DNA from 4 places in the Arthrobacter sp. TJ-265 genome. Region 3 is predicted to be linked to each of the others. Evidence: riboswitches for the same ligand, from Rfam matches in the RefSeq annotation. Region 3 holds a riboswitch; each other region holds the start of a gene.
The links. Region 3 has a riboswitch for S-adenosylmethionine ahead of AC4D2E_RS08795 (bifunctional o-acetylhomoserine/o-acetylserine sulfhydrylase). Riboswitches for the same ligand answer to the same signal wherever they lie in the genome.
Positions count from the first base shown of each region.

Region 1: another riboswitch for S-adenosylmethionine. It lies ahead of AC4D2E_RS00100 (ABC transporter substrate-binding protein); the one in region 3 lies ahead of AC4D2E_RS08795 (bifunctional o-acetylhomoserine/o-acetylserine sulfhydrylase).
Region 2: another riboswitch for S-adenosylmethionine. It lies ahead of AC4D2E_RS10850 (LLM class flavin-dependent oxidoreductase); the one in region 3 lies ahead of AC4D2E_RS08795 (bifunctional o-acetylhomoserine/o-acetylserine sulfhydrylase).
Region 4: another riboswitch for S-adenosylmethionine. It lies ahead of AC4D2E_RS06000 (ABC transporter substrate-binding protein); the one in region 3 lies ahead of AC4D2E_RS08795 (bifunctional o-acetylhomoserine/o-acetylserine sulfhydrylase).

Region 1 is NZ_JBZCND010000001.1:15,762-19,953, reverse strand. Features, by position in the region: gene yjfF (galactofuranose ABC transporter, permease protein YjfF) at 1-937, shown strand, start outside; gene AC4D2E_RS00105 (aminodeoxychorismate lyase) at 971-1,849, shown strand; SAM riboswitch class IV at 1,957-2,074, shown strand; gene AC4D2E_RS00100 (ABC transporter substrate-binding protein) at 2,245-3,159, shown strand; gene AC4D2E_RS00095 (amino acid ABC transporter permease) at 3,170-3,934, shown strand; gene AC4D2E_RS00090 (amino acid ABC transporter ATP-binding protein) at 3,931-4,192, shown strand, end outside.
Region 2 is NZ_JBZCND010000002.1:496,762-500,953, forward strand. Features, by position in the region: gene AC4D2E_RS10845 (SDR family oxidoreductase) at 28-681, opposite strand; gene AC4D2E_RS10850 (LLM class flavin-dependent oxidoreductase) at 976-2,364, opposite strand; SAM riboswitch class IV at 2,401-2,513, opposite strand; gene AC4D2E_RS10855 (helix-turn-helix domain-containing protein) at 2,735-3,355, shown strand; gene AC4D2E_RS10860 (hypothetical protein) at 3,352-3,570, shown strand; gene AC4D2E_RS10865 (SDR family NAD(P)-dependent oxidoreductase) at 4,012-4,192, opposite strand, start outside.
Region 3 is NZ_JBZCND010000002.1:16,016-20,207, reverse strand. Features, by position in the region: gene AC4D2E_RS08805 (CPBP family intramembrane glutamic endopeptidase) at 131-934, shown strand; gene AC4D2E_RS08800 (VOC family protein) at 942-1,583, opposite strand; SAM riboswitch class IV at 1,761-1,876, shown strand; gene AC4D2E_RS08795 (bifunctional o-acetylhomoserine/o-acetylserine sulfhydrylase) at 1,957-3,273, shown strand; gene metX (homoserine O-acetyltransferase MetX) at 3,280-4,192, shown strand, end outside.
Region 4 is NZ_JBZCND010000001.1:1,249,932-1,254,123, forward strand. Features, by position in the region: gene AC4D2E_RS05995 (ABC transporter permease) at 1-278, opposite strand, end outside; gene AC4D2E_RS06000 (ABC transporter substrate-binding protein) at 279-1,940, opposite strand; SAM riboswitch class IV at 2,077-2,204, opposite strand; gene AC4D2E_RS06005 (hypothetical protein) at 2,308-2,592, opposite strand; gene AC4D2E_RS06010 (BON domain-containing protein) at 2,915-3,052, opposite strand; gene AC4D2E_RS06015 (hypothetical protein) at 3,352-3,633, shown strand; gene AC4D2E_RS06020 (hypothetical protein) at 3,630-4,058, shown strand.

The DNA.
Region 1 (4,192 bases), on a different contig from region 3:
CCCCACCCTCGCGACGATGGGCCTCTTCCTCGCCATGTTCGCCGCCGGCGCCGTCATGTACCCGGGGTTCCTGTCCGGGCAGGTCTTCCTCAACCTCCTGATCGACAACACGTTCCTGATCGTCCTCGCCGTCGGCATGACGTTCGTGATCCTCACCGGGGGCATCGACCTCTCCGTCGGCTCCGTCGTCGCGCTGTCCATGATGATCGCCGCCGCCCTCCTGCAGGCCGGCTGGAACCCCGCCGCGGTCATCGCCCTCGTCCTCCTGACCGGTGCCACCTTCGGCCTGCTCATGGGACTCGTGATCCAGGTCTTCGAGATCCAGCCCTTCATCGTCACCCTTGCGGGCCTGTTCCTGGCGCGGGGCCTCTGCTACGTCATCAGCGTCGATTCCATCACCGTGACCGACCCCTTCTTCACCTCCATGGCGCAGGCGAGGATCCCGCTGGTGGGGACGCTGTTCGTCTCCCCCGGCGTCGTGATCGCCCTCGTCGTGGTCGCCGTCGCGTTCTACGTGCTGCATCAGACGCGGTTCGGGCGGACCGTGTACGCGATCGGTGGCGGAGAGTCCTCGGCGCTGCTCATGGGCCTCGCCGTCCCGCGCACCAAGGTCCTCGTGTACGGGATCAGCGGACTGTGCTCCTCGATCGCCGGGATCCTCTTCTCGTTCTACAGCCTCTCGGGCTACAGCCTGGCGGCCACCGGGCTGGAACTCGACGCCATCGCGGCGGTCGTGGTGGGCGGGACGCTGCTGACGGGAGGCTACGGGTACGTGCTCGGCTCCCTCACGGGGGTGCTCGTGCTCGGTATCGTCCAGACGTTCATCTCCTACGAGGGCACGCTGAGCTCCTGGTGGACGCGCATCGTGATCGGCGCCCTGCTCCTCGTCTTCATCCTGCTGCAGAAACTCTTCACCCGGAAGGTCAGACTCACCTGAGGCCGCGGGGTTCCGGCGGCTACGCTGTGGCCCATGACTGTTCTCGTGTTCCTGGACCCGGCCCATGACGACGGCAGGGTGGCCGACGCGTCCCAGCCGCAGCTGATGGCCACCGACCTCGGCGCCACCCGCGGGGACGGCCTCTTCGAATCCCTGCTCGCCGTCGACGGAGCCCCCCGCAAGGAGCAGGCGCACCTGGCGCGCCTCGCGGCGTCGGCTGACGCCCTGGATCTGACCGTGCCCGACGCCGAGGCGTGGAGCCGCGCGATCCGCACCGGCCTGCGCGAGTTCGCGGCAGCGGAACCGGACCAGGGACACGCCGTCGTGAAGCTGGTCGCCACGCGCGGCGTCGAGGGTGCCGGGCGGGCCACGGCCTGGGTGCAGGTTTCCCGCGTGCCCGAGGCCACCCTCCGGCAGCGCGAGACGGGCCTGAAGGTCCTCTTCCTCGAGCGCGGGTACGACAGCACCGTCGCCCAGCGCGCGCCCTGGCTGCTCCTGGGGGCGAAGACCCTCTCCTACGCCGTCAACATGGCCGCCGTCCGCTACGCGAAGGCGCACGGGGCGGACGACGTCATCTTCACCTCCTCCGACGGCAAGGTGCTGGAAGGCCCGACGTCGACCGTCCTCCTCGCCTACGACCGCGACGGCCGGAAGACCCTCCTCACGCCGCAGCTCGAGAGCGGGATCCTCGCTGGGACCTCACAGAGCGCGCTGTTCGCCGCGGCGAAGGACCAGGGGTGGGAGCTCGGCTACGGACCGCTGGAACCGCACCACCTGCTCGAGGCCGACGCCGTGTGGCTGATCTCGAGTATCCGGCTCCTCGCGCCGGTGCTCTCGCTGGACGGCCAGGACCTCCGCACCTCGAGCGCGCTGACCGCCGAACTCACCGACCTCGTGGACCGCTTCGTGTAATCTCCGCCACAAAACGGCCCCTGAAGGCCCTTCTGCTACGTCAAGCGTCGGTTTTCGGCCCTCTCGTTTTGACCCGGTGCTTCGTGCTGCCCTAGCGTTTTGCCTGCAATCAAGAGTTCCAGCCCTCGGCCCTGGCCGGCTGGACAGCAACCCTCTCCCGTAGTGGGGTGCTCCAGGTGAAGATTCGGCCGCCGGGACAAGTCCCCCGGTTGGCAAGTACGGCGTCGTGCGGCCTGTCCCGGACCATTCCTCCGTGACGGCACCCGCACCCGCGCACATCCCAGAACAGTGAGCGTGTCACCCAGCAGCCTGTCCCCTCCTCGCCGTGACCCGGCGTCCCCCGCACCATCCCCGTTCCCCGCGCCTCCATCCGGGCCGGCACCTCGAAGGACATCATGAACATCTCCCGCAAGGTCCTGGCGGCATTCGCCGTCCCCTTCCTCGCCTTGACCGTCTCCTGCGGCAGCGGCAGCAGCGAGCCCACCGAGACCACGGACGCCCTGGCCGGCAGCGACCAGCAGTCGCTCGACCAGTACACGACCGAGACCACGACGCCGATCGACGAGATCGACACGGCCGAGCTCGGCCTCGTCACCGACGGCACGCTGCGCGTCGGCACGCTCTCGGACGCCCCGCCGAACATCTTCCTCGAGGACGGCGTCTTCACCGGCTACGACAACGAGCTGCTGCGCGCCATCGGCGACAAGCTGGGCCTGGAGGTCGAGTTCGCGTCCACGGACTTCTCCGCGCTCCTCGCCCAGGTGCAGAACAAGCAGTTCGACGTCGGATCCTCCTCGATCTCCACCACCGCGGAGCGCCGCGAGAACGTGGGCTTCACCAACGGCTACGACTTCGGCTACATGGCCGTCGTCACGAAGAACGGCTCCTCGGTCACAGGCTTCGACTCGCTCTCGGAGAGCACCCGCATCGGCGTGGTCCAGGGCACCGTCCAGGACGACTACGTCTCCAACACCCTCGGTCTCGAGCCGGTGCGCTTCCCCGACTACAACACCGTCTACGCGAACGTGAAGAACGGGCAGGTGGACGCCTGGGTGGCCCCGTCGCAGCAGGCCACCGGTCAGGTGAAGGAGGGCGACGACACGACGATCGCCGAGACCATCATCAACACCGAGAACTTCACCGCGTACGCCGTGAACAGCGACAACCAGCCGCTCATCGACGCCCTCAATGCGGGCCTCGACGCCGTCGTCGCCGACGGCACGTGGACCGAGCTCACCGAGGAGTGGTACCCGGACCGCGAGATGCCCTCCGACTGGAAGCCCGGCAGCAAAGCCGTGGAAGTAAAGTAGCGGTCCCTGCATGGATGCCCTCGAACAGCTCGGGAAGACGTTCTTCGACTGGGAGGCGATGGCGGCTGTCCTGCCGGACCTCCTGACCGTCGGCCTGCCGAACACCATCATGCTCGCCCTGGCGTCGGGGATCATCGGGACGATCGTCGGGATGATCCTCGCCGTCATGGGGATCTCACGCAACCGCGTGCTGCGGTGGATCGCCCGCGTCTACACGGACATCTTCCGCGGGCTACCCGCCGTCGTGATCATCCTGCTCATCGGCCTCGGGCTCGGCCCGATCCTCCGGGAGATCACGGGCAGCACGAGCCCGTACCCGCTGGGCATCCTCGCCCTCTCGCTGATCGCCTCGGCCTACATCGGTGAGATCTTCCGCTCCGGCATCCAGAGCGTGGAGAAGGGACAGCTGGAGGCGTCGCGTGCCCTCGGCTTCAGCTACAGCTCGTCGATGCAGCTCGTCGTGATCCCCCAGGGCGTGCGGCGCGTGCTGCCGGCCCTGGTGAACCAGTTCATCTCGCTCATCAAGGAGTCCTCGCTCATCTACTTCATCGGCCTCGTGGCCAGTGAGCGCGAACTCTTCCGGGTGGGCAACGACGCCGCGAGCAACACCGGCAACCTGTCACCGCTCATCGCTGCCGGCGTGCTCTACCTGTGCCTGACCATCCCGCTCACGCACCTGGTCAACTTCATCGACAACCGGCTGCGCGTGGGCAGGAAGCAGAAGCCCGAACCGGATGAACTGGCCGCAAGGATCGGCGAAGGAGCGAAGGCGTGAAGACACAAGAATCAGGGACCCTGACGGGCAGGAACCTGCACCTGTCCTTCGGCTCCAACCACGTGCTGCGGGGGATCGACCTGCACGTGGAGCAGGGCACGACGGCGTCGGTCATCGGCCCCTCCGGGTCCGGCAAGTCCACCCTCCTGCGCGTCCTGAACCGGCTGATCGAACCTGATCAGGGAGACATCCTGCTGGACGGCCGGTCTGTCCTGAAGGACAACCCGGACGAGCTGCGCCGGCGCATCGGCATGGTAT
Region 2 (4,192 bases), 480 kb from region 3:
ACGTCGCCTTCACATCGCGGACCTGGACTACAGTGCTGCTTCGATGGCCTCCGCCACCGGCGTCTCACCGCTGTTGAACTGGATGGTCTTGTCCACTGTGCCGAGGTTGCCAAGCACGACTGCGGCCACGAGCGCGACGTCCTCGCGGGCCACCGAGTCCTGCTGCGGCTCGGCAGACACCTCGATCATGCCGGTTCCCGGATCGGTCGTGAGAACTCCGGGCTGGAGGATGGTCCAGGCCAGTTCCGAGTTGCGCAGGTGCTCATCAGCCGCAGCCTTCGATTCGGCATAGTGGAAAAAGCCGTTGTCCTCGGGGACTCCGTGGTCCTTGCGTGCCCCGAGGTAGGACACCATGACATAACGGCCCACCGACGCTTCCTGGGCAGCGTCCATCGAACGAATCGCCGCGTCACGATCCACGGCATACGTTGCCTCAGGGCTCGCGCCACCTGCACCGGCAGACCAGACGACGGCGTCGTGGCCACGGAAGACTTCAGTCATCTGCGCCACCGACAACTCGGAGACGTCAGCGACCACGGGGGTCGCGCCCGCCTGCTCGACATCGCCGGCATGGTCCTGGTTGCGGAAGATCGAACTGACCTGGTGACCCTGGCTCGTGAGGATCTTCGTGAGGTGCAGGGCTACTTTTCCGTGCCCACCGATGATGGCTACGCGTGACATGGGAACTCCTTCTGTCGAATGACTGATCGTCGGATACCTTGTCTTCGACGCTAGTCCCCGCACCTCGGGCTGGCCACCTTCCTGCGGGTGTTCCGCCGCCAGCGCAGGCCTATTCCCCAGGACCGCCGCCAATGCTCAGGACACCTCGGGACCCTGCTGACACGTCCGACCGGACGGGCCGGACTGCCGGTGCGGGACCCAGCGAGGCGTCAATAGCCGACGCGAAAGCGGCGAACCCGACCGACACCTTGGCACCACACCCGCGGAGGCGTCAGCGACCGATCAACCGATGCGTCAGGGGCGGATCGTCTGGAGTCGGTACCGCGCACCGCGATGCTCCTCGGGCAGACGATCGCCCTTCCCGAACAGCTTCTGCCGCAATGTCCCTTCCGTGTACTCCGTCGGATACGCACCACGCTTCTGCAGCTCCGGCACGACGAACTCGATGATGTCCTCGAAAGTCCCCGGGGTGATTGCATAGGCGAGGTTGAAGCCGTCGACGTCGGTCTCCTCGACCCACGCCTGGAGTTCATTGGCGACCTGCACACCCGAGCCGACGATGCGCGGACCGAGCCCACCGATCCCCGCCGACTCGGCGATGTCCCGCACGGTCCACGGCGAGCCGTCGTCGTTCACCTTCTGGAAGTTGGCCACGGCGGACTGGATGGCGTTGGACTTGACGTTGCCGAGCGGCTCGTCCGGGTCGTAGACGGAGAGATCCACGCCCAACCACCCCGAGACGAGCACGAGGGCTCCCTCGTAGCTGACGTACTGCTGGTAGTCGGCGTGCTTGGCCTGGGCCTTCTCCTCCGTCTCGTCCGTGATGACGGTGAGCAGCGTATAGATCCGCACCGAGTAGCGGTCACGACCCTCGGCTTCGACGGCATCCCGGATCTTCCTCGCCACGTCCTTCAGCCGCTCCTTCGTGGGTGCAGCGACGAACACCGCTTCCGCGTTGCCGGCCGCGAAGGCGATGCCACGGGAGGACGCGCCGGCCTGGAAGATGACCGGCGTCCGCTGCGGTGACGGCTCGCTGAGATGGATCCCCGGCACCTTGAAGTACTTGCCGTCATGGTCGATGTCGTGGACCTTGGCCGGATCCGTGAAGACGCCCGTCTCGCGGTCGCGGACCACGGCGTCGTCCTCCCAGGACCCCTCGAGCAGCTTGTAGAGGACCTCGAGGTACTCATCCGCGTGGTCGTAACGCGCATCGTGCTCGAGCTGGTCCTCCTGGCCCATGTTGCGTGCGGCAGAAGGAAGATACCCGGTCACCACGTTCCAGCCGACCCGCCCCTTGGTGAGATGGTCCAGCGTGGAGAGCCGGCGCGCGAAGGGATAGGGGTGCTCGTAGGCGGTGCCTGCCGTGACGCCGAACCCGAGGTGCTCGGTGACGAGCGCCATCGCGGAGACGAGCAGGAACGGGTCGTTGACCGGCGTCTGCGTCCCCTGCCGCAGGGTGGCCTCGTTGGACCCGCCGTAGACGTCGTACGTGCCGAGGACATCGGCGATGAAGACGCCGTCGAACAAGCCCTTCTCGAGGGTCTTCGCCAGATCGGCCCAGTAGCTCAGGTCCTTGTAGCGCCACGACTGGTCGTCGGGGTGGCGCCACAGCCCCGGCGACTGATGACCTACGCAGTTCATGTCGAAAGCGTTGAAGCGGATACGGCGCGGTGATGTGGGCATGAAGATTCCTCATGTCGGGGCACTGCCGTGGCGGAAGCGCCATACTTGCCCGCACTGCCTGTGCCGGCCGAATCCTCACCTGGGGCACCCCACTACAGCGAGAGGGTTGCCGTCCAACGAACCAGGGTTTTGCGTTGGAGCTCTTGATTCTGCTCACGAGCGTAAGTGGGCCGAGACGCCGCCGTCCACCCGCCGTCGTCACCGCGCGTCACGCGTCCAGCCTCCCCGATGCCCGGCCAGCACCTGCCGCACCGCGAATATCCCCTGTCCGGCGAATGCCCGACGGCGGTAGTGCGCACTGAGCGAAGAGAACAACAGGAAGCGCAAAGAAACCATTGCAAATAGTTCTTTGCAATGGCACACTGATGTCATGGATGAAGCCAACGGCAGTGGAAGACAGCCCGCCAACGACGGCGACCGCGTCGTCGACGGGGCAGCACTCAAGGCCCTCGCTCACCCCCTCAGGATCCAGCTGCTCGAGGTCCTGTCCAGCTACGGGCCGCAGACCGCGAGCAGCATCGGCAAACGCATCGGCGAGTCGAGTGGGGCTACGAGCTACCACCTGAGGCAGCTGGCGCGTTACGGGCTCGTCCGGGAGGTGGCGGATCGCGGGTCCGCCCGTGAGCGGTGGTGGGAACGGCCCCGGGGGTCCCTGACCCTCAGCACTCCCGAACTCGAGCAGGACCCCACCACACGGGAAGCCGCGCGGCAGGTGAACCGCCAGTTCGAACGCGGCCGGTCCGAGGCACTCGCCACCTTCATGGCCAGTGGCTCCGAGTCCGTCCCACCCGAATGGGCGGACGCAGCCGTGATCGCAACGATGAACGCCCACCTGACGGCGGACCAACTCGCCGCCCTCGCCCTCGACATGAGCGAGATCCTTCGCGAGAAGCTCGACGCCTACCGCTCCGAGCCGGGCACCCCGGCAACCCGCCCCGTCCAGATCCACTTCAACGCCTTCCCCCTCATCGACCTGCAGGAGTCGTCATGACCAGCACAGCCCTTCACGCCGGCTACCCGGCGCTCGCCGGCCCACCCCGGGGAGGTCTCGCGTCCCGGACGCTCATCCGCCTGGGCACCGCCTTCATCGCAGCAGGATCGTCTCTGGCCTCCGCGGACGGTACCAACGGGGAGCTCTTCCACCGCCACCTCGAGCGCAGGTCCGACCTGCAAGCCCTCGCCCACAGCGGCATCCATCTCCTCTAGCCGCGCTGCGGGTATCGTCCTCCGGGACGACCACCCTCGTCGGACCGCACCACGGTGATAACGGCCTTCCGGGCAGGCGGTAACTGCCTCCTCCAAACGCACTTCGGCGACCACCGAAGACAGGACGCACCCCGGCGCCCGCAGGCCGGACACACCGCTCCAACCACCACAGGCCGGACGCACCGCGACAACCACCGCAGGTAGGACCCGTCCGGCGCCTCCCGCGGGTCAGACGCATCGCGACGACCACCGCAGGTAGGACCCGCCCCGGTGCCTCCCGCAGGCCGGACACACCGCGCCGATCACCGCAGGTAGGACCCGCCCCGGCGCCTCCCGCGGGTCAGACGCATAGCGACAACCACCGCAGGTAGGACGCACCCCGACAACTCCCGCAGTAGGACGCACCCCGGCGCCTCCCGCCGGCCGGACACACCGCGCCGACTACCGCAGGTAGGACGCCCCGTTGACGTCCACCACGGTGCCGCTGACCCAGAGCGGAGCATCGATTGCGAGCCAGGCGACCGTCTGCGCCACCTCTTCCGGCGTCGCGACACGGTTGAACGGACTCTGTGCGCGCACCGCGTCACCACCCGGACCGTCGAGCACGGTTCTGCCCATGTCG
Region 3 (4,192 bases):
CTGATGGAGGCGATCAAAAAGACCCAATCGGGTGACGTAATCCGCGGCTCGGGGTGGCGCATCTCTATCGCCTGACCGACGACGACGGGATCCGGGGACAGGCCGTCCTTCCCGCTGGCAGGATAGCGTCATGACTGCCGAGTCCTCGTCCTCCACCGTCCCGTCCGCAGCGGGAGGTTCCGTGGATCCGCTCCCGAGGCGGCGGATCACCGCAGAACTGCTGATCGTCTTCGGGCTCTCCCTGGGGCAGTCCGGCGTGTACGCCGTCGTGAGCCTCGCGGACAAGCTCACGCGGGGACCCCTCGCGGGCCAGACCACCACCCTGAACCCGGTGCTGAACGAGCGCGAGTACTTCGACCTCGCCTACCAGCTCCTGGACATCCTCTTCGCGCTGATGCCCGTGGCCCTGGTCCTGTTCCTGCTCAGCGGTCCCGGCGTCTCGGCCGTCCGGCGCCTGGGCCTCACCTTCGAGCAGCCGCTGCGCACCGTCGGTTTCGGGGTGGGGCTCGCCGCGATCATCGCCGTCGGAACGCTCGGGGTGTACGCGGGAGGCCGCGCGCTCGGCATCACGACGGCGCTCGTGCCGGCCGCGCTCGACGACCACTGGTGGACCATCCCGGTACTCGTGCTGTCCGCGCTCCGGCACGCGGTGCTCGAGGAGGTCATCGTGGTCGGGTACCTGTTCATCCGCCTGCGGGACCTCGGCTGGTCCACCCCCGCAATCATCATCACGAGTGCCCTCATCCGGGGCAGCTACCACCTCTACCAGGGGTTCGGGCCGTTCATCGGGAACGTGCTGATGGGCCTGCTGTTCGCCTGGTTCTACACGCGGACACGGCGGGTCATGCCGCTCGTGATCGCCCACGCGCTCATCGACATCACGGGCTTCGTCGGCTACGCCCTGCTCGGGCCGGCCCTGGGGATCGGCACGTGACCGGAGCCTAGATCTCGACGCGACCGCTGTCGGTCTCGAACGTCACCGACATGACCCCGGGCGTCCCGTTGGGGGCGATCCACTGGACCTGCACGCCGTCGAGCGTCCTCTCGACGTCCGTCCCGAGCCAGTCGGTCACCCGCTCGGACGAGCCGGCGATGGTGAGGCAGTCCAGCTTCACCGAGGCGGGGCGGGCCTTCGAGGGGTGGAGGTCCTCCGTGCCGTCGTCCCAGCGGAGCAGGTAGGGGACCTGGGGGTCCGCGATGAGTCCCTTGATGCCGATCTGCTGCCAGGTGAGCTCCTGGCCGTCCGGGAACTTCCGGTTGCCGGGCACCGCGCTGCGCCCGAGGCGCTCCTCGAACGGTGCCAGATCGTCGACGGCGACGCACCAGCCCATCCAGCCTCCGCCGGCCTCGGAGCGGGCGCGGACGGCCTGGCCGAACGGAGCCTTGTCCGACGCCGGGTGGTTCAGCACCTCGACGACCTCCAAATACTGGCCGTTGACCAGGGGGAAGATCATGTTGCGGGTGCCGAAGCGGGGGTGCACACCACCCTTCACCGGCTCCACGCCGAGCTTGGCCGAGATTCGATCGGCCGTCGCGGCAAGTCCATCGGGTTCGCAGGCATAAGATACATGGTCCAGGCGCATGCGGCTATCTTGGCACTAAGTGATCTGGGTCTCGACTAAGGCTTGCCTTACTCCCGGGAGCGTGTCCTGGGAGCCGGTCGGGAGCCGACGTCGGGCGTACCGGGAGCGAACCCTCGGGCGGCTTCACGGAGGGTCACACGGTTGCCGGATCCGCCCGGATCGGTTTACATGAATGCAGGTCATGAGTGCCAGCACACAGCCCCGGCTTGCTGGCCGGCAACCCTCCAACCGCGGTGGGGTGCCCCGGGTGAAGACCAGGTCCGGCGCCCATCGGCGTCGTTCAAGCGCGGGCTCCTGCGGGGTCCGGTCTCCCGGAGCGGCGTCCACCGGCCGGAGCATCGGACAGGCGGAGCCCCTGATCAGAGGGAACACCATGTCCGACGATTGGTCCTTTGAAACACGCCAGATCCACGCCGGCCAGGTGCCGGATGCCACCACAGGGGCGCGTGCGCTCCCCATCTACCAGACGACGTCGTTCGTCTTCCCGAGCGCGGAGAGCGCCGCGAACCGGTTCGCCCTGACCGAACTCGAGCCCATCTACACGCGGATCGGCAACCCGACCCAAGAGGTCGTGGAGACCCGCATCGCGAGCCTCGAAGGCGGCGTCGGCGCGCTCCTGCTGGCCTCCGGCCAGGCCGCCGAGACGTTCGCCGTGCTGAACATCGCGGAGGCGGGGGACCACATCGTGGCCAGCCCCAGCCTCTACGGCGGCACCTACAACCTCTTCAAGCACACGCTGAAGAAGTTCGGGATCGAGACCACGTTCGTCGAGGACCCGGACGACCTCGGGCAGTGGCGCGCGGCACTCCGGCCGAACACCAAGCTCTTCTTCGGCGAGGTGGTCTCCAATCCGCGGCAGGACGTCCTCGACATCGAGGGCATCAGCGCCGTCGCCCACGAGCACGGCATCCCGCTGATCGTCGACAACACGCTGTCCACGCCGTACCTGATCCGGCCCATCGAGTGGGGAGCGGACATCGTGGTGCACTCGGCCACCAAGTACCTAGGCGGGCACGGCAACGCCATCGCCGGGGTCATCGTGGACTCGGGCAACTTCGACTTCGCGCAGGACCCCGAACGGTTCCCGGGCTTCAACACGCCGGACGAGAGCTATCAGGGGCTCGTGTACGCCCGCGATCTCGGGGTGGGCAGTGCGCTGGGCGCCAACCTCGCCTACATCCTCAAGGCCCGCGTCCAGCTGCTCCGCGATCTCGGCTCTGCCGTCTCCCCGTTCAACGCCTTCCTGATCGCCCAGGGACTGGAGACCCTCAGCCTGCGCATGGAACGCCACGTGCAGAACGCGCAGGCGGTCGCCGAGTGGCTGGAGGGACACGACGACGTCGAGCGCGTCACCTACGCGGGGCTCTCCTCGAGTCCGTGGTACGAGCGCGGGAGGAAGTACGGACCCAACGGCACGGGGGCGATCGTGAGCTTCGACATCGCCGGAGGGCTGGAGGCGGGGAAGCGCTTCGTCGACGGCCTCGAACTGCTCTCGCACGTCGCGAACGTGGGCGACGTCCGCTCGCTGGTCATCCACCCCGCGTCCACGACGCACAGCCAGCTCGGGGCGGAGGCGCAGCTCACCGCGGGCGTCCGGCCTGGCCTGGTGCGGCTGTCCGTCGGCGTCGAGAACATCACCGACATCCTCGCCGATCTGGATGCGGGCTTCCGCGCCGCCAAGGGAGCCTGACCGTTCGTGACCACGTACCCTCCTGCTCCGCTGCCCGCATGGACCGACGACGCACCTCCCCAGGGGGACGGGCTGCTCCGTGTCGCGTCGATCGGGCCGCTGGTCCTCGAGACCGGGGGTGAGCTGCCCGACGTCCAGCTGGCGTTCGAGACCTGGGGCCGGCTGGACCGGGACGGCTCCAACGCCGTCCTCGTGCAGCACGCCCTGACCGGCAGCTCGCACGTGGCCCGTGGCGCCTCGGAGGAGGAGGGCTGGTGGGACTCGCTCGTGGGCCCCGGCCGCACGGTGGACACCGACCGCTACTTCGTGGTGGCCGTCAACATGCTGGGAGGCTGCTACGGCTCGACGGGGCCGGCCAGCCTGGCACCCGACGGCGAACCCTGGGGTGCGCGGTTCCCCTTCGTCACCATCCGCGACGCCGTCCGCGCGGAGGGCCTGCTCGCCGACCAGCTCGGTATCCGGCGCTGGCACTCCGTGCTCGGCGGGTCGATGGGCGGCGCCCGGGCCCTCGAATGGGCACTCATGTACCCGCAGCGGGTGGAGCGGTGCGCCGTCATCGCCTGCACTGCCGCCAGTTCGGCCGAACAGATAGCGTTCGCCCAGGCACAGCTGCAGGCCATCCGGCTCGACCCCGCCTACCGCGGCGGCGACTACTACGGCGGCCCGCATCCGGAGGCGGGCCTCGGTATCGCGCGGCGGATCGCGCACATCACCTACCGCGCGGAGCAGGAACTGGAAGCACGCTTCGGTCGCGCGGAGCAGGACGCCGAGCAGCCCCTCGGGGCCGTCCTGCCCGCCGACCGGGGCCGCTACCGGGTGGAGAGCTACCTCGACCACCAGGCCGACAAGCTCGTGGACCGCTTCGACGCCAACAGCTACGTGATCCTCACCGAGGCGCTGATGAGCCACGACGCCGCGC
Region 4 (4,192 bases), on a different contig from region 3:
GTGACGGGCAGGCGCAACCGGTAGGACTGTCCGAGGTCCCCCTGGAGGAGGTTCCCGAGGTAGCTGCCGTACTGGACGATGAAGGGCTGGTCGAGCAGGTAGTCGGCACGGACCTGCGCGAGCGTCTCGGCGGTGGGCCGTGCATCGGGTCCTCCGAGGATCAGCAGCGCCGTGTCGCCCGGGATCAGGTAGACCGCGAGGAACGTCAGCGTCGCGGCTCCCCAGAGGACACCGATCCCGACGGCGAGCCGCGTGAGGACGCGCCGGAGCACGGCCATCTACTCGGCCTTCCAGGCGTACGTGAGGACCGGCACCGGGTGGGAGGTGTCCACGGCGACGTCGTGCAGGGTGTTCGCGTAGGCGAACTGGCTCGGATTCTCGTAGAGCGGCACGCCGGGCACGATCTCGAGCAGCCGGTGCTGCGCCTTCGAGTACGCCTCCTCGGCGGCGGGTCCGTCATCGGCCTCACGGGCCGCGGAGAGCAGCGCGTCGAGCTGCGGGTCGTTCACGTACGAGGAGTTCTGACCGATCCGCTCACCTGTGATCTCGGAGGAGTGGTAGCGGATGAACAGGACGTCGGTGGTGTTGGTGTGCCACACCCCGGCCAGGGCGTCGTAGTCGCCGGCGTAGCGGAGTTCGGTGAGCTGCGCCTGGGGGAGCTGGATGATCTGGAGGTCGAAGCCGACCTTCCGCGCCTCACCCTGGAGCTGCACGAGCAGCGGGCTCGGCGTGGAACTCTCCACCGTGGGCACCTCGACCGTGAGCCGCTTCCCGTCCCGCGTGCGGAAGCCCTCGTCGTCCCGCCCGGTCCAGCCGGCGTCGTCGAGCAGCTGGTTCGCCCGCTCGGGGTCGTGGGTCAGCACGCCCTCCACGGACGGGTCGTAGTACTTGCTCTCCTTCGACAGGAAGCCGTCGATCGGGGTGTAGGTGCCGAAGCCGAGGCTCTCCGTGACGGCTCCCGTGTCCACGGCGGCGGCGAACGCCTGGCGGACCGCGAGGTCGTCGAACGGCGCCCGGTCGAGGTTGAAGCTCAGCACGTAGGGGCTGCCGGTGCGGGGCAGGTTCTCGTAGGTGAAGTCCGGGTCCGCCTGGACCGCGGCGGCGTTCTGCGGCGCGAGGTTCTCGGTCAGGTCGTACTGCCCCGAGACGAGGGACTGGTGGCGGATGACGGGTTCGCTGACGAGGGTGACCTCCACACCGTCGAGGTGCGCTTCGCCGTCACCGTCCAGCCATTCCGGCGCCCAGTCGTAGCCGTCCCGTTTGGTGTAGCTGATGCTCTGGCCAGGCTTGTAGTCGGCGACGGTGAAGGGACCGGTGCCGATCGGCTCCTGGCACAGCGTCTCGGGGGACTCGGAGATGGCCTTGCCCGAGTTCATGCCGAGCCAGGACTGCGCGAGCGTGTAGAGGAACGGCGTGTAGGGGTACGCGAGGTGCGCTTCGAAGGTGTACTCGTCGATCACGGTGCCGTCCACGTACGGGGCGATGTACGCGGCGGCGAGGGGCGACTTCGTGGCGGGGTCCCTCATGTGCTCGAAGTTCTGCCCGAGGACCTCCGCGTTCCAGGGGGAGCCGTCGCTGAAGGTGACGCCCTGCTTCAGGCGGAACGTGTACGTCTTGCCGTCCTCCGAGACCTCCCAGGACTCCGCGAGGTACGGCGCGATCTCCCCGTTCTCGTCGAGGGTCACCACGTTGTCGTAGATCAGGCGCCCCAGGAACTGTTGCTGCGTCGCCGAGATGCCGTGCCCGTCGAGGCACCCCGGCTCGGCCGAGATGGACACGTCGAGGACGCCGCCGGCCACCGGCTCGCCGTCGGTGACGGCGGACGGGCTCGCCGGCCCGGCGCAACCGGTCAGGAGGGCGAGGAGGCCGACGGCGGACAGGGCGGTGACATGTCCGAAGTAGTTTCGATTTCGGGCAGGACAAAGTACGGATGCATTCATGGAGAATTCCTCGGAAAGGCGTTCCGGCGCAACGCACAGCGCATTACGCAGGGAATGGGAAGAAAAGGGGAAGACGCGCAGAAGGCGCCGGGATCCTGCTAGGGGAAGGCGGTACAGCTCATGATGAGTGCCTTTCGAAGTGCTCTTGCCCGCGCCGGACCGGCACTGAGTGCCAAGGCGAAGGCCGCTTCGTCATCCGAACCACCCACGAACATGGGGTTGGTGCGCGGCCTAGTCGGAGCTTGGCGACCGCGTCTCTTGAAGCTGCAATTACTATAAGCATGCCCCTCGATCGATTCGGTCAACAAGAAGTTATGTGACTACGACTATGCGCGGGCCCGGCCGCGCCCGGGGATAAGGCCGGGTATCACGATCGGAAGCGTCGGCCCGCCGGCAGATGTCGCCGCGTGCTGCGGGCACCGGTCCCTGGGGCCCGTGCCGCGCGCAGCGCGTAGAGGATGGTCAGGAGATCGATGCCCTCCTGGCCGAACGCGCCGGCCAGTGGGGGGACGAGTCCCCGGGCGGCGCCCGTCATCAACACGAGGCTCAGGGCGATGCCGATGCCGATGCTCTGCAGCGCTATGCGCAGGGTCCGCTTGCCGATGATCACGGCCTCTGTGACTTTCGCGAGGTCGTCGACGGTGATGATCACCTCCGCCGATCCCGGCGCCCCACGTAGACGGCGGTTTCCCCCGGTGCCAGGGGAGTGTCCGGGACGCGCCCGACGATGCCTTCCACGAAGCGGCGTTTGCCGACGGCGATCGCGGTCCCCGCGACCTCGGCGCGAGGACCTCGTCCTCGGTGAGGGGTCCCGCCGTCGGGGCGAGGACGATCCCACCCACCAGTAGGAATAGGACGTCGCGATGATCTGCGCGGCGGCCGATGTGCATGCGCGTCATCCTGGGCCGCGCCACGGAGGGCATGCAGGGCCGCTGTGCCCCATCGGCTGGCGTGTCAGGCGTCGCGTGAGGTGGTCAGGTGGGTCCCGAGGAGACGGTCAGGTTGTTGTAGACGGCGCGGACGGCCGGGTCGCACCAGCAGGCGAAGCCTGCGCGTGACTTGTCTTCGCGGCGCACGGCGATTCCGGAAAGCACCACGATGCCCGCCGTCACGGTGATGTCCAGAACGCGCAGTCGGCCGCGCGGCGCAGCAGATCCTCGAGTGATGCGGGACTACTTGCCCCGCGTCCTCCTACATCCTCGACGAGGTGGTTGTCGACCGACGTCGTCATCCGTCCACTGTGCGCCGGGCACCGGTTCCCGTGCAGGGTCCAAGGTCCTTCCCCGGCCGTCCCGGCCCGCAGGTCCGGGCGGAGGACGACGCCGGATGGGACTTTAGGCCCTAGTAGTCGGTTGATGACTCGCGTGTGATGTTCGTGCAAAGCGAGACACCGATCCGAGAGGTTCGCACAGTGACCAACATCAGTTCAATTTGGACGAGGATCGATCCTGGAGTGCAGCAGTGGGTTCTCGCGAACCCGGGATGCCTGGTCCTGCCGCGCACTCTGGTGAATCGGGTGGAAGCAAGCATCGGCGAGAGCCTGCACGCGGACGACCACGGGGAGTACTGGTTCTCCGGCGAGGAGCTCGTGTTCCTGAAGGCGCGTCGTCGGGCACAGGAACTCGGCGGGTACAGCGCGGATGGGCAGGGCAGCATCCGATGGGACGACCACGCAGAGATGCTGGACCGGTGAGGCGGCGTCCAATCGCGGCCGGCGGTGTGACCCGGGGATCGGCGAGGACCGCCTACCGTCGGGGAGGGACCACTGCCCTCGGTGCCGAGTCCGAGGAGACGATGCGGCGGCGCGCGATGGCGATGCACCCCTCGGCCTCCAACCGGAAGCTCAAGATCCTCGTCAGCGCCGACGCCGAAGCGCACATCGTGCAGATCCTCGTGCACGGCTGCGTGTCTGCGGTCAATCTGCACGCCCTCGACCTCGTGGTGAGACGGGCAGCCACCCTGTCACCGGGAACGAACGTCGTTCTCGACCTGAGCGAAGCGCAGGCCTGGGACTCGGTGCGGACCGATCTTCGCTCCGAGTCGATCACCGCGCGTCTGACCGCGCAGGGGACCGCACCCGCGCCCTTCCCTCTGGGGGTCATACCGCCCGCACCCTAGGGTGCGGGGCAACGGACAGGTGCACCCTGGGTTCAACGGCGAGCGCGGGGTGCACCGAGGTGGGCCCCGCGCTCGCGGGTCTTTCAGGTGCACCAGAACCAGCCCGGTGGGCGCCAGCTCGACGGAACCTCGTG